Spirulina major PCC 6313: one gene and its partner. The protein of the gene in region 2 binds, or shares a complex with, the protein of the main gene of each other region. Links are inferred from orthologs where the notes say so. Each region holds a gene or a part of one and is shown on either strand. Other genes may lie near its edges.

Region 1 (4,185 bases), 2.5 Mb from region 2 along the record:
GAACGGTATTTTTCGTTAAAGGTTTTGATAATGGGCGGTGAGGGCGATCGCGATCGCATCGGCGGCATCGTCGGGTTGGGGGATCGCGTCGAGATCGAGTTCACGGGTAACGGCGGCTTGGACTTCGGGCTTTTTGGCGTTGCCGTAGCCGGTGAGGGCTTGTTTGACTTGGGCGGGGGTAAATTCTACCATCGGGCGGTTGCTTTGGGCGATCGCTAATAAAATCACCCCCCGCGCCTGGGCCACGGTGATCGTATTGCCCATCCGGTAGAAAAATAATTTTTCAATGGCCACAAGATCCGGTTTACTTTGCTCGATCAATGTATGGAGATCGTCATAGAGGGTGATCAGGCGATCGCCCAAGGGCGTTTTCGCCGCAGTTTGAATAATGCCACAGTCCACCAAGCGGGGCAGCGTTGCCCCATCTTCATCGATGTCAATAATGCCAAACCCGACCCGCGCTAGACCCGGATCAATGCCTAAAATGCGGCGGGGTGGAGGGGTGCGATCGCAAATCATTCCGGAGTTAGCAACATTGAAAGATTAGAAATACTAAGGGGTGAGCCAAGCTCTCACCTTTGATCAGGTTAACTAAAGAGAGTTCCGTTGAGCAGTAACCGGGGAGTTTGGTGCATTTAGGTTATTATTCAAGCGAAATCATCGATTGAGCACTGTTCTTTTTTGTGATCGTTATGTCTATTGGGTTGATTGAGCAAGCCTTGCGCAATATCAAGGTGGATAAGCAGCACTGGGCAACTGTGAGCCAGCGGACACCGAAGCAGGTCAACCTGTGGATGAAATGGCTCGCGCCGGGCTTGTTCATTAAGCGGTGGTTGTTGTTGAGTATCACCGGAACATTGCTGGCCGTGTTGGGTACGGCGATTTGGGTGGGACTCACGCCAGTGTATCGCTTGATTGGGTTTATTTCGGATCTCTTAGAAGCGATCGCCCGCGTCATGCCCAATTCCATTTCTGGCCCACTGGCCCTGGCTTTGGGGTTGATTTTTTTAGTGTGGGGCCAAACCCGCAGTTTGGGATCAATTACCGAAGTGTTACAGGTGGGCGAAGGCGAAGAACTGATCGATCGCCTCTTGGCCCATCGTCGCCTCAACCGGGGGCCGAAAATTGTCGCGATCGGGGGCGGTACGGGCTTATCAACGATCCTGCGGGGCTTAAAAGAATACAGTGCGAATATTACTGCGATCGTCACCGTGGCTGATGATGGCGGCTCCTCCGGACGACTGCGGCGGGAAATGGGGATTTTGCCCCCTGGGGATATTCGTAACTGTGTGGCGGCTTTGGCAGCGGAAGAACAGTTGCTGACGGAGTTGTTTCAATATCGATTTAATTCGGGGGATGGCTTGTCGGGCCATAGTTTTGGGAATTTGTTCCTGACGGCGATGACGGAGATTACGGGTGATCCAGAACGGGCGATCGCCGCCAGTTCTAAGGTATTAGCCGTGCGCGGTCGTGTCCTCCCTGCTACCCTCAGCGATGTGAGCCTCTGGGCCGAAATGGAAGATGGCCGCCGCATCGAAGGGGAATCCCAAATTCCCCACGCCCAGGGCCGGATCGCTACCATTGGCTGCACTCCCGATAATCCCCCCGCCCTCCCTTCTGCGATTAAGGCCATCAACGAAGCGGACTTTATTATTTTGGGCCCCGGTAGTCTCTACACCAGCGTGATTCCGAATCTCCTCGTGCCGGAAATTCGCGAGGCGATCGCTCAATCCAAAGTCCCCCGCATCTATGCCTGCAACATCATGACCCAACCGGGGGAAACCGATGGCTACACCGTGGCCGACCATATCCGCGCCATCGATCGCGCCTGTGGTCAACGCCTCTTTGATGCGGTGGTGGTGAATCGGCGATCGCCCTCGGCCCATACCCTGATCCGCTACGCCCAGGAAAAAGCGCATCCGGTGTTTTGCGATCGTGAAGACATTAGCCGCCTCGGTCGCCGGATCATCGCCGCCAATATCATGGCCGAAGACGAGCACGGCTACGTCCGCCACGACCACCAACGCCTCGCCCGCGTCCTGCTCCGATGGTATGGTAAAACCCACGGCTTCAAAAGCCTCCAAGATGAAGCGATCGTTAATCTCTAGCAATCCTATATGAGGTGTGAAATCCTCAGCCTTGAGAAACAAGGGGCTTAAGCCCCTTGCCTGTCCTGATCTAATTTAGGATTGCCATATGACCCCGACTCACATCCTCCACCTCCCCGACGCGGCCGCCACCCTCGCCCTCGGCCAACACCTGGGGCACATACTTCCCCCGACGGTTCTCCTCTTGTCTGGGGATCTTGGTGCAGGGAAAACTACCCTGATTCAGGGCCTCGGTCAAGGTCTCGGCATTGCTGACCCCATCCTCAGCCCCACCTTCACCCTAATCAACGAATACACCGACGGCCGCCTCCCCCTCTATCACCTCGATCTCTACCGCCTCGATCCGGCTGGGGTCGCCACCCTCTACCCCGAACTCTATTGGGACGGTGTCGAAGTGGAGCCGGGCATTATGGCGATCGAATGGGCCGAACGCCTCCTCGATCCACCCCCCGCCTACCTTGACATTCACCTCCACACTGTCGAACAATCTCGCCAAATTACCCTTACCTGGGTCGGCCCGGTTCCTCTGGCGTGGGCGGCGGAGTTTCGCCCTGATACCTTGGTTTAGGCGTGGGATCGGCTGGGTGAGATGGCGCGATCGCTCCCGCTCTCCATGGCACAAGGATCAACATTTATCGAGCCTGAGGCGCGTAGACCATCAATTTTCTGAGGTTTTGCATTATTCTGGTAGAGAATTCTGCGCCAATCTTGGGTGCATTGTGCTGGCCTAGCCCATCGAGAGAAAAAAGCCATGAGCGAACAAACCCCCCAGTCTCAGCAGTTTGAAACGCCGCAAACTTGGGAGACTGAACCCACCGTCACGGTTGAAAGCACCGCCACCGAGGGTGACCAGGAAACCCTGAACCCGATTCAAGAAACGGATTGGTTCACCCTGGCCCGGAAACTGCGTCAGCGCAACCGTGAACTGCTCCAACGGGCAGCGGATTTAGAGCAAGCCCTGGCCACAACCCAAGAATCGCTCCAAGCCGAACGACGCTCCTCCCAACAGCGGGAGCGGGTTACGGTGCAGCAAGGTGAAGAGTTGCTCGATGCCCAAGGGCAGATGAGTTTACTCTTTCAAGAGTTGGAAGCGTCTCACCATGTGGCACAACGGCAGCATGTTTTGATTGAAAACCTCTCGCAACAGTTGGAATTGGCCCAGGCTCAAATTGTGCGCCTTGAACAAGAATGTATTTTGGCGCGTCAAACCTATACGGAGCAGGCGAGTTTACTCCATGAGGCGGCGGATAATTCCCAAGCTCTGCGTCAGCATCTCGATCGGCAGCAGTCCCACACGCAGCAGTTTCAACTGTTGTTTGGTCGTTATTTAGAGAAGTCCGAGGCGGGAGACTGGGGGCAAGGGAGTCAAGCCGGAACCGATTCGGTTATTCGTGCGGATGAACCTGCGATCGCATCGCCATCCCCGCTTACCCAACTGCAACCGCCCCCAGAAGAGATGAAACCCTCTCCGATTCAACCCTGGTCAAATCAGCGATCGCAGCAGCCCGCTCCCCCCACCTGGGCGGCGCGTCTCTTTGACGAGGAGGAAGAACGGGCGGTGGAAATGCCCCCGGCTCCTGAAACTCCTGCTGTTTCCGTCTTTGACGCTCCCGCTCCGGCGGCTGCCCCCCCAGGCAAGTTTGCAAACTTGAACCTCCCGGACTTCCACGCAGTCCGCCGCAGTGTGATGCCCTTACCCCGCAGCCAGGCAGCGATTCAACCCCGCGAAACCCCGCCCCCGAAACCCGCCCCGACCCATCGCGCTCCGAAAAAAGTCCCGTCGATCGCAGCGGTGAACTTGCCCAGTTTTCCCAGGGTTCGTTAGGGGGTGCTGGCCGGGGTCTAGCAACCCCAGAGTTTAATTTCTGTCAGGGTCGCGGTGACAATCACCCAACCGTCGGGGCTAACGGCCACGGCGGTAATCGGTTGATCATGGGCTTTGATCAGGCGGATCGGGTTGCCGGTTGTCCAGTCGAAAATACTTAAGATGCCCTGTTGATTGCCGCTGATCACGGCTTGACTGTCGGGGCTGAGGGCGATCGCTGTCGTCCCGAAGGATTCATCATTGAGGGGGCCG
Region 2 (4,635 bases):
TTGCCTGGGCGAATTCGGCGAGTAACCCCCACAGCAGGCCCTGTTTTAACGGTGCGATCGCTGTCTCTATGGTCGGCGTGCGTTCACTAATTACCCAGGCCACGCCGAGTAAGGTGAGGGCAATCCCCGCCCATGACCCTAGGGTGAGGGTTTCGCCCAAGGTTCCCCAGGCGAGGATCGCCGAGAGGGGCGGGGCGAGGGTTTCCAGCAAGAGGGCGCGGCGGGCCCCCAAGGTGCGGAGGGCGTTGAGGTAGGCGGTGTCACCGAGGCCAATACCGATCATGCCACTGAGGGCGAGGAGCCACACCACCGAGGGCGCAACATCGGGCAGGGGCGATCGCCCCAGAATCAGCGTCAGGAGAATCAGGGTAATGGCGATCGCGCCCTTGCTGAAATTCAACACCAGCGCCGGAATTCGCTGCCCCATCCGCCCATAGATCACCGATGCGATCGCCCAGAGCAACGCCCCCCCCAACGCCGCCAATTCCCCCTGAACTGCTGTTAATTGCACCATATCTCCATAGTTTGCCAAACCCTGGTCGGGTTGATTCGCTCTGAGCTTGAGTCCCGAACACCAACCCACAAAAAACCCGCAATTCATGAGGATGAATTGCGAGTTTGCAACACCATTCAAGCATTCAATTTAATGATGTTGTCGGTGTGACAAGGTGTTTCCCTACTGGAGAGGGTGAAACAACAAATCAGGATAAAAACGATTGATTTCAATCAGCAAGCCTGCTGTGAAGGTCAATAGCGCCATGATTAGCACGGGCGCAGTCGAAAGAAATTTTGCCATGACGGTTCTCCCAATATGTATCTATGCAAACAAACTTCAACGGCTCAATTCCCATCCCTAGCGGGGGGAAATGGGGACATCGCTGTCCGCTACCGCCATTTTGCCGGAGGTTAATTCACCAAACGCCGCCAGGGGCCAAGCGAAACCGCCCAACATGAGTTTGAAGGCGAGAGGTACATCGATGATAATTTCTTTCATCTCTGCATCTTTATCGTCACGAATGGCGATCAGATAGGCACGACCCACCCAACCAATCCAACCCGCAGCATAGAGAAACATTAAACCGGGAATGGTGAAGTCACCCACGTGATCCCAACGACCATCCACAATTAAGTGAGGATAGCCTTCCGGGCCACAGAGGGCTTCGGAATAACGCTCGGCACGTTTTTGACCGGATTGAGGATCGGCGGTGGTATTCAAAAAGGATTTTGATTTTTGAAGATACGCAGCCGATTCGCTACAGGGGACGAGGCCATAGTCATCTGCTGAAGCGGCGGGGGCAAAGTTAAGCCACAACGTCGCAACCAAGATTAAAGCCAACAACTTCCGCATAGAAATGTTACCTTTTGTTACGAAATACTACAAAGTATGTACCGTTGATTCAAAAAATCAGGTGTACAATCGATGCAATCTTACTCTGAGGCGTTAACCCAGTAAAGATTACGTTACGAAATGTGATGCAGCGTCTTGGAATTCCCATATTTACTGGGGAAGTGTCCTGATCTGGCGCGGCTCAGAATAGGCTCGCCGTCGAGATGATTCATTATTTAGAATGCGGGAGAATGTGGGGATTCGTGTTGACGCGATAATGTTGTCCTGAATGATCTTGGGTGGGCTATGGCGACCGTGTTAGCGATTGAAACGAGTTGTGATGAAACGGCGGTGGCGGTGGTGCGCGATCGCACCCTGCTCAGTAATGTGGTCGCATCCCAAATTGACCTCCATCGTCAGTACGGGGGCGTTGTGCCAGAACTGGCTTCGCGGCAGCACCTCGAAGCGGTGAACCCCTGTCTTGCCACCGCCTTAGCTGAATCAGGGTTAGGCTGGGCGGAGATTGATGCGATCGCTGCCACCTGTGCCCCCGGTCTCGTCGGTGCGTTGCTTGTGGGCATCACCGCCGCGAAAACCCTCGCCCTCCTCCATGGGAAACCCTTTTTAGGCGTGCATCACCTCGAAGGTCATCTCTACGCCACCTACCTCAGCCAACCGGAACTAGAGCCGCCGTTTCTCTGTTTACTCGTCTCCGGGGGCCATACGAGTTTGATCCAGGTCAACGCCTGCGGCTACTATACGCAACGGGGCAGCACCCGCGACGATGCGGCCGGGGAAGCCTTTGATAAAGTGGCGCGGCTTTTGGGTTTGGGCTATCCGGGCGGCCCGGCGATTGATCGCATCGCCAAAACCGGTAACCCCCACGCCTACCCCCTCCCTGAAGGGCGCGTTTCCCTGCCCAACAATGGCGGTTTTCATCCCTATGATTCCAGTTTTAGCGGCCTCAAAACGGCTGTGCTGCGCCTTGTGCAGCGTCTTCAGGCTGAGTCGGATCAATTACCGATCGCAGATCTGGCCGCGAGTTTTCAATACACGGTGGCGAAAGCCCTAACGAAACGAGCGATCGCCTGCGCCCTCGATCATCACCTGCCGTTTATTGCCGTCGGTGGCGGTGTGGCAGCCAATAGTGAACTGCGATCGCAACTCACCACCGCCGCCCAAACCCACAGCCTCGGCGTTTATTTTCCCCCCTTAAAATTTTGCACCGACAACGCCGCCATGATTGCCTGTGCCGCCGCTGAACATGTCCGCTTGGGTCACTATTCCCCCCTGAACCTCGGCGTTCAATCTCGCTGTAACATCACCCAGGTCATGGACCTGTACCCGTCTGAATTACGTCGCAGTGCTGAATATTCTTAAATATTTTTGTACAGAAAAAAGCGATGAACTCATTTAAAATAGTTAAGAGTTAGTCTTAGAAATGATGTGTTATTGCTTAACAGACAGGTCAAAATATTCTGTGGTAAGGTTGAGCAATAGTGGATCAATGGACTGTCTGGATGACATTACATTTTCAAGCTCAAATAGGATTGCCATATAGATCTTTTATTTAACGTTGATGAGGAGTTGTGATTCAACAGCTTAAACTTCGCTTTAACTCTATTTCTCTTCGGATGATGCTGGGCGGAATTTGTGCGACTCAGTTGTTAATTATTGATTAATTATTTTAAATTCTGTTGATTAAAATCCATGATTAATCTCTGTAGGAACCAATTTAATTCGATCTCGCTCCGAATCCTGCTGAGCGGTATTTTTGTCACACAGTTAGTCATTACATCGGGGTTAATTATTTATTTTTCGTACCATGAGCGACAAAAAACAATTGACACATTAGTGAGTCAAATCATAGTCAAAATTGAGCAAAATACTGAACTTTATATCCAGTCGATTCTGGCAACGCCTGAGCAAATTAATCGAATCAACCGTCAAGATGTTGAGCAAGGCCGTCTTGATTTAGAGGATCTGGCAGCGGTTGAAGAGATGATGTATGAACGGATTCAACAGTTTGATACGGTTGCGACCCTTTTGTTTGGCCGTCCCAATGGTGAGTTTCGGTCTATGCATCAAAGTACCCTTGTGCCCGGCATGATTGAAGGGGGGCGATCCGATCCGAATCAACCTCAACGGTTCGTGGTGAATTTTTTAGATCCATCGGGGCAGCCAGAGGCTGAGGTGATTGTCCTTGATCCGTTTCCGGTACACACGCGCCCCTGGTATCAACAGGCGGTGCAAAGGCGGCGGGCGGGTTGGACAGATCCGTTTCAGGTGGGTGCATCTCCGGAACTCGTGATTAGTGCTTATCTCCCGCTTTTGGATGATCAAGATGCACTCCAAGGGGTGTTTGCGGTCAATCTCAATTTACGCCGCTTGCAAACGTTTGTGCAGTCTGCTCCGTTGTGTGATGGCTGTGTGATGGTGATTGTGGATGATCAAGACTACGTGATTGCAACGTCTAGCGATGATCCATTGTTTCAGCTGACTGAGCCTTACCGTAATGTGACCAAGGGCAGCGGGTCGCCAGGCTATCGGGGGGAGTTTAAGCGGTTAAGGCTTCAGGATTTAAGCTCGGCGGCATTGCAGAGGGCGGTTGCGGAAATGTCTACGGCTCGGTCTAAGGCTCGCCCTTTAGCCATGTCTTGGCAACGGCAGTTTTCTGCCCAAAAACAACAGTATTGGCTGCAAGTGAGTGATTTGAATGAGGCTGCTCCGGGTCTGAACTGGTCTTTGATGATTGTGGTGCCACAGTCTACCTTTACGGCAGGGGTTACGATGCGTCGCTCTGAGGTTTTGCTGTGGCTGGGGAGTCTGTTGGCGATTGTGGTGGCGGCAAGTATGGGGATTGCGGCTTGGATGACGAAGCCACTGTTGAAGTTGCAGCGTAATGCGGAGGCGATCGCCGCCGGAACCCTAGATATTCCGATGGACCCGATGGGGATAGGTAGCATCTACCGCCTCAGCCAAACCTTTATTGATATGCAGCAACAGTTACGTCAATCCTTTGAGATGATTACGGAGAACGAGGACCAACTTGAGGCAATTATCAATAATATGCCGATGGGGGTGGGGGTGTTTGATCCCTCTGGGCGTTTGGTGTTGATCAATCAGCGGGGGCAGGAGTTGCTTGGCCACCGTACTCCCGATGCGGCTCCGGAGGAGATGAGCCAACGGTATCAGGTATATCAAGCGGGGACAGATCAGCACTATCCGACGGAATGCTTGCCGATTATCCAGGCCTTGGCGGGCCAATCGTCCCAGGTGGACGATATCGAAGTAGAGATCGATGGGCG

The links. Proteins that work in one complex are often made in the same cells at the same time.
Region 1: the proteins of tsaD (region 2) and tsaE are in contact, whole or in part, in a crystal structure (PDB 6N9A), measured with the Thermotoga maritima proteins. The link is inferred for Spirulina major PCC 6313 from one-to-one orthologs. Residues at the interface, in WP_004082750.1 of Thermotoga maritima: Cys10, Asp11, Arg49, His50, Leu82, Gly84, Gly135, Gly136, Glu154, Thr155, Leu156, Asp157, Asp158, Ser159, Glu162, Asp165, Lys166, Arg169, Leu170, Tyr175, Lys213, Thr214, Leu217, Tyr218, Gln221, Arg222, Asn324; in WP_004082108.1 of Thermotoga maritima: Leu37, Gly38, Lys46, Lys57, Val59, Lys60, Ser61, Thr63, Phe64, Thr65, Leu66, Met67, Val69, Pro71, Tyr82, Arg83, Leu84, Asp86, Asp88, Phe89, Asp93, Ile128, Asp130, Glu131, Arg134.

What each region holds. Positions count from the first base shown.
Region 1 is NZ_KV878783.1:3,054,720-3,058,904, reverse strand. What follows is about bases 980-3,936. They hold tsaE (tRNA (adenosine(37)-N6)-threonylcarbamoyltransferase complex ATPase subunit type 1 TsaE), read left to right. Parts: upstream 980-2,196; coding sequence 2,197-2,676; downstream 2,677-3,936. Other genes in these bases: SPI6313_RS13435 (hypothetical protein), read left to right, coding at 2,860-3,933; SPI6313_RS13445 (gluconeogenesis factor YvcK family protein), read left to right, coding at 980-2,108. Outside these bases: crossover junction endodeoxyribonuclease RuvC, read right to left, coding at 16-519; more of SPI6313_RS13445, read left to right, coding at 693-979; SPI6313_RS25115 (WD40 repeat domain-containing protein), read right to left, coding at 3,951-4,185. UniProt on the Escherichia coli protein: Required for the formation of a threonylcarbamoyl group on adenosine at position 37 (t(6)A37) in tRNAs that read codons beginning with adenine.
Region 2 is NZ_KV878783.1:513,482-518,116, forward strand. What follows is about bases 888-3,670. They hold tsaD (tRNA (adenosine(37)-N6)-threonylcarbamoyltransferase complex transferase subunit TsaD), read left to right. Parts: upstream 888-1,633; coding sequence 1,634-2,707; downstream 2,708-3,670. Other genes in these bases: SPI6313_RS02425 (Photosystem I reaction center subunit III), read right to left, coding at 888-1,348; SPI6313_RS02435 (PAS domain S-box protein), read left to right, coding at 3,182-3,670. In the rest of the region: SPI6313_RS02415 (DMT family transporter), read right to left, coding at 1-514; psaJ (photosystem I reaction center subunit IX), read right to left, coding at 677-796; more of SPI6313_RS02425, read right to left, coding at 854-887; more of SPI6313_RS02435, read left to right, coding at 3,671-4,635.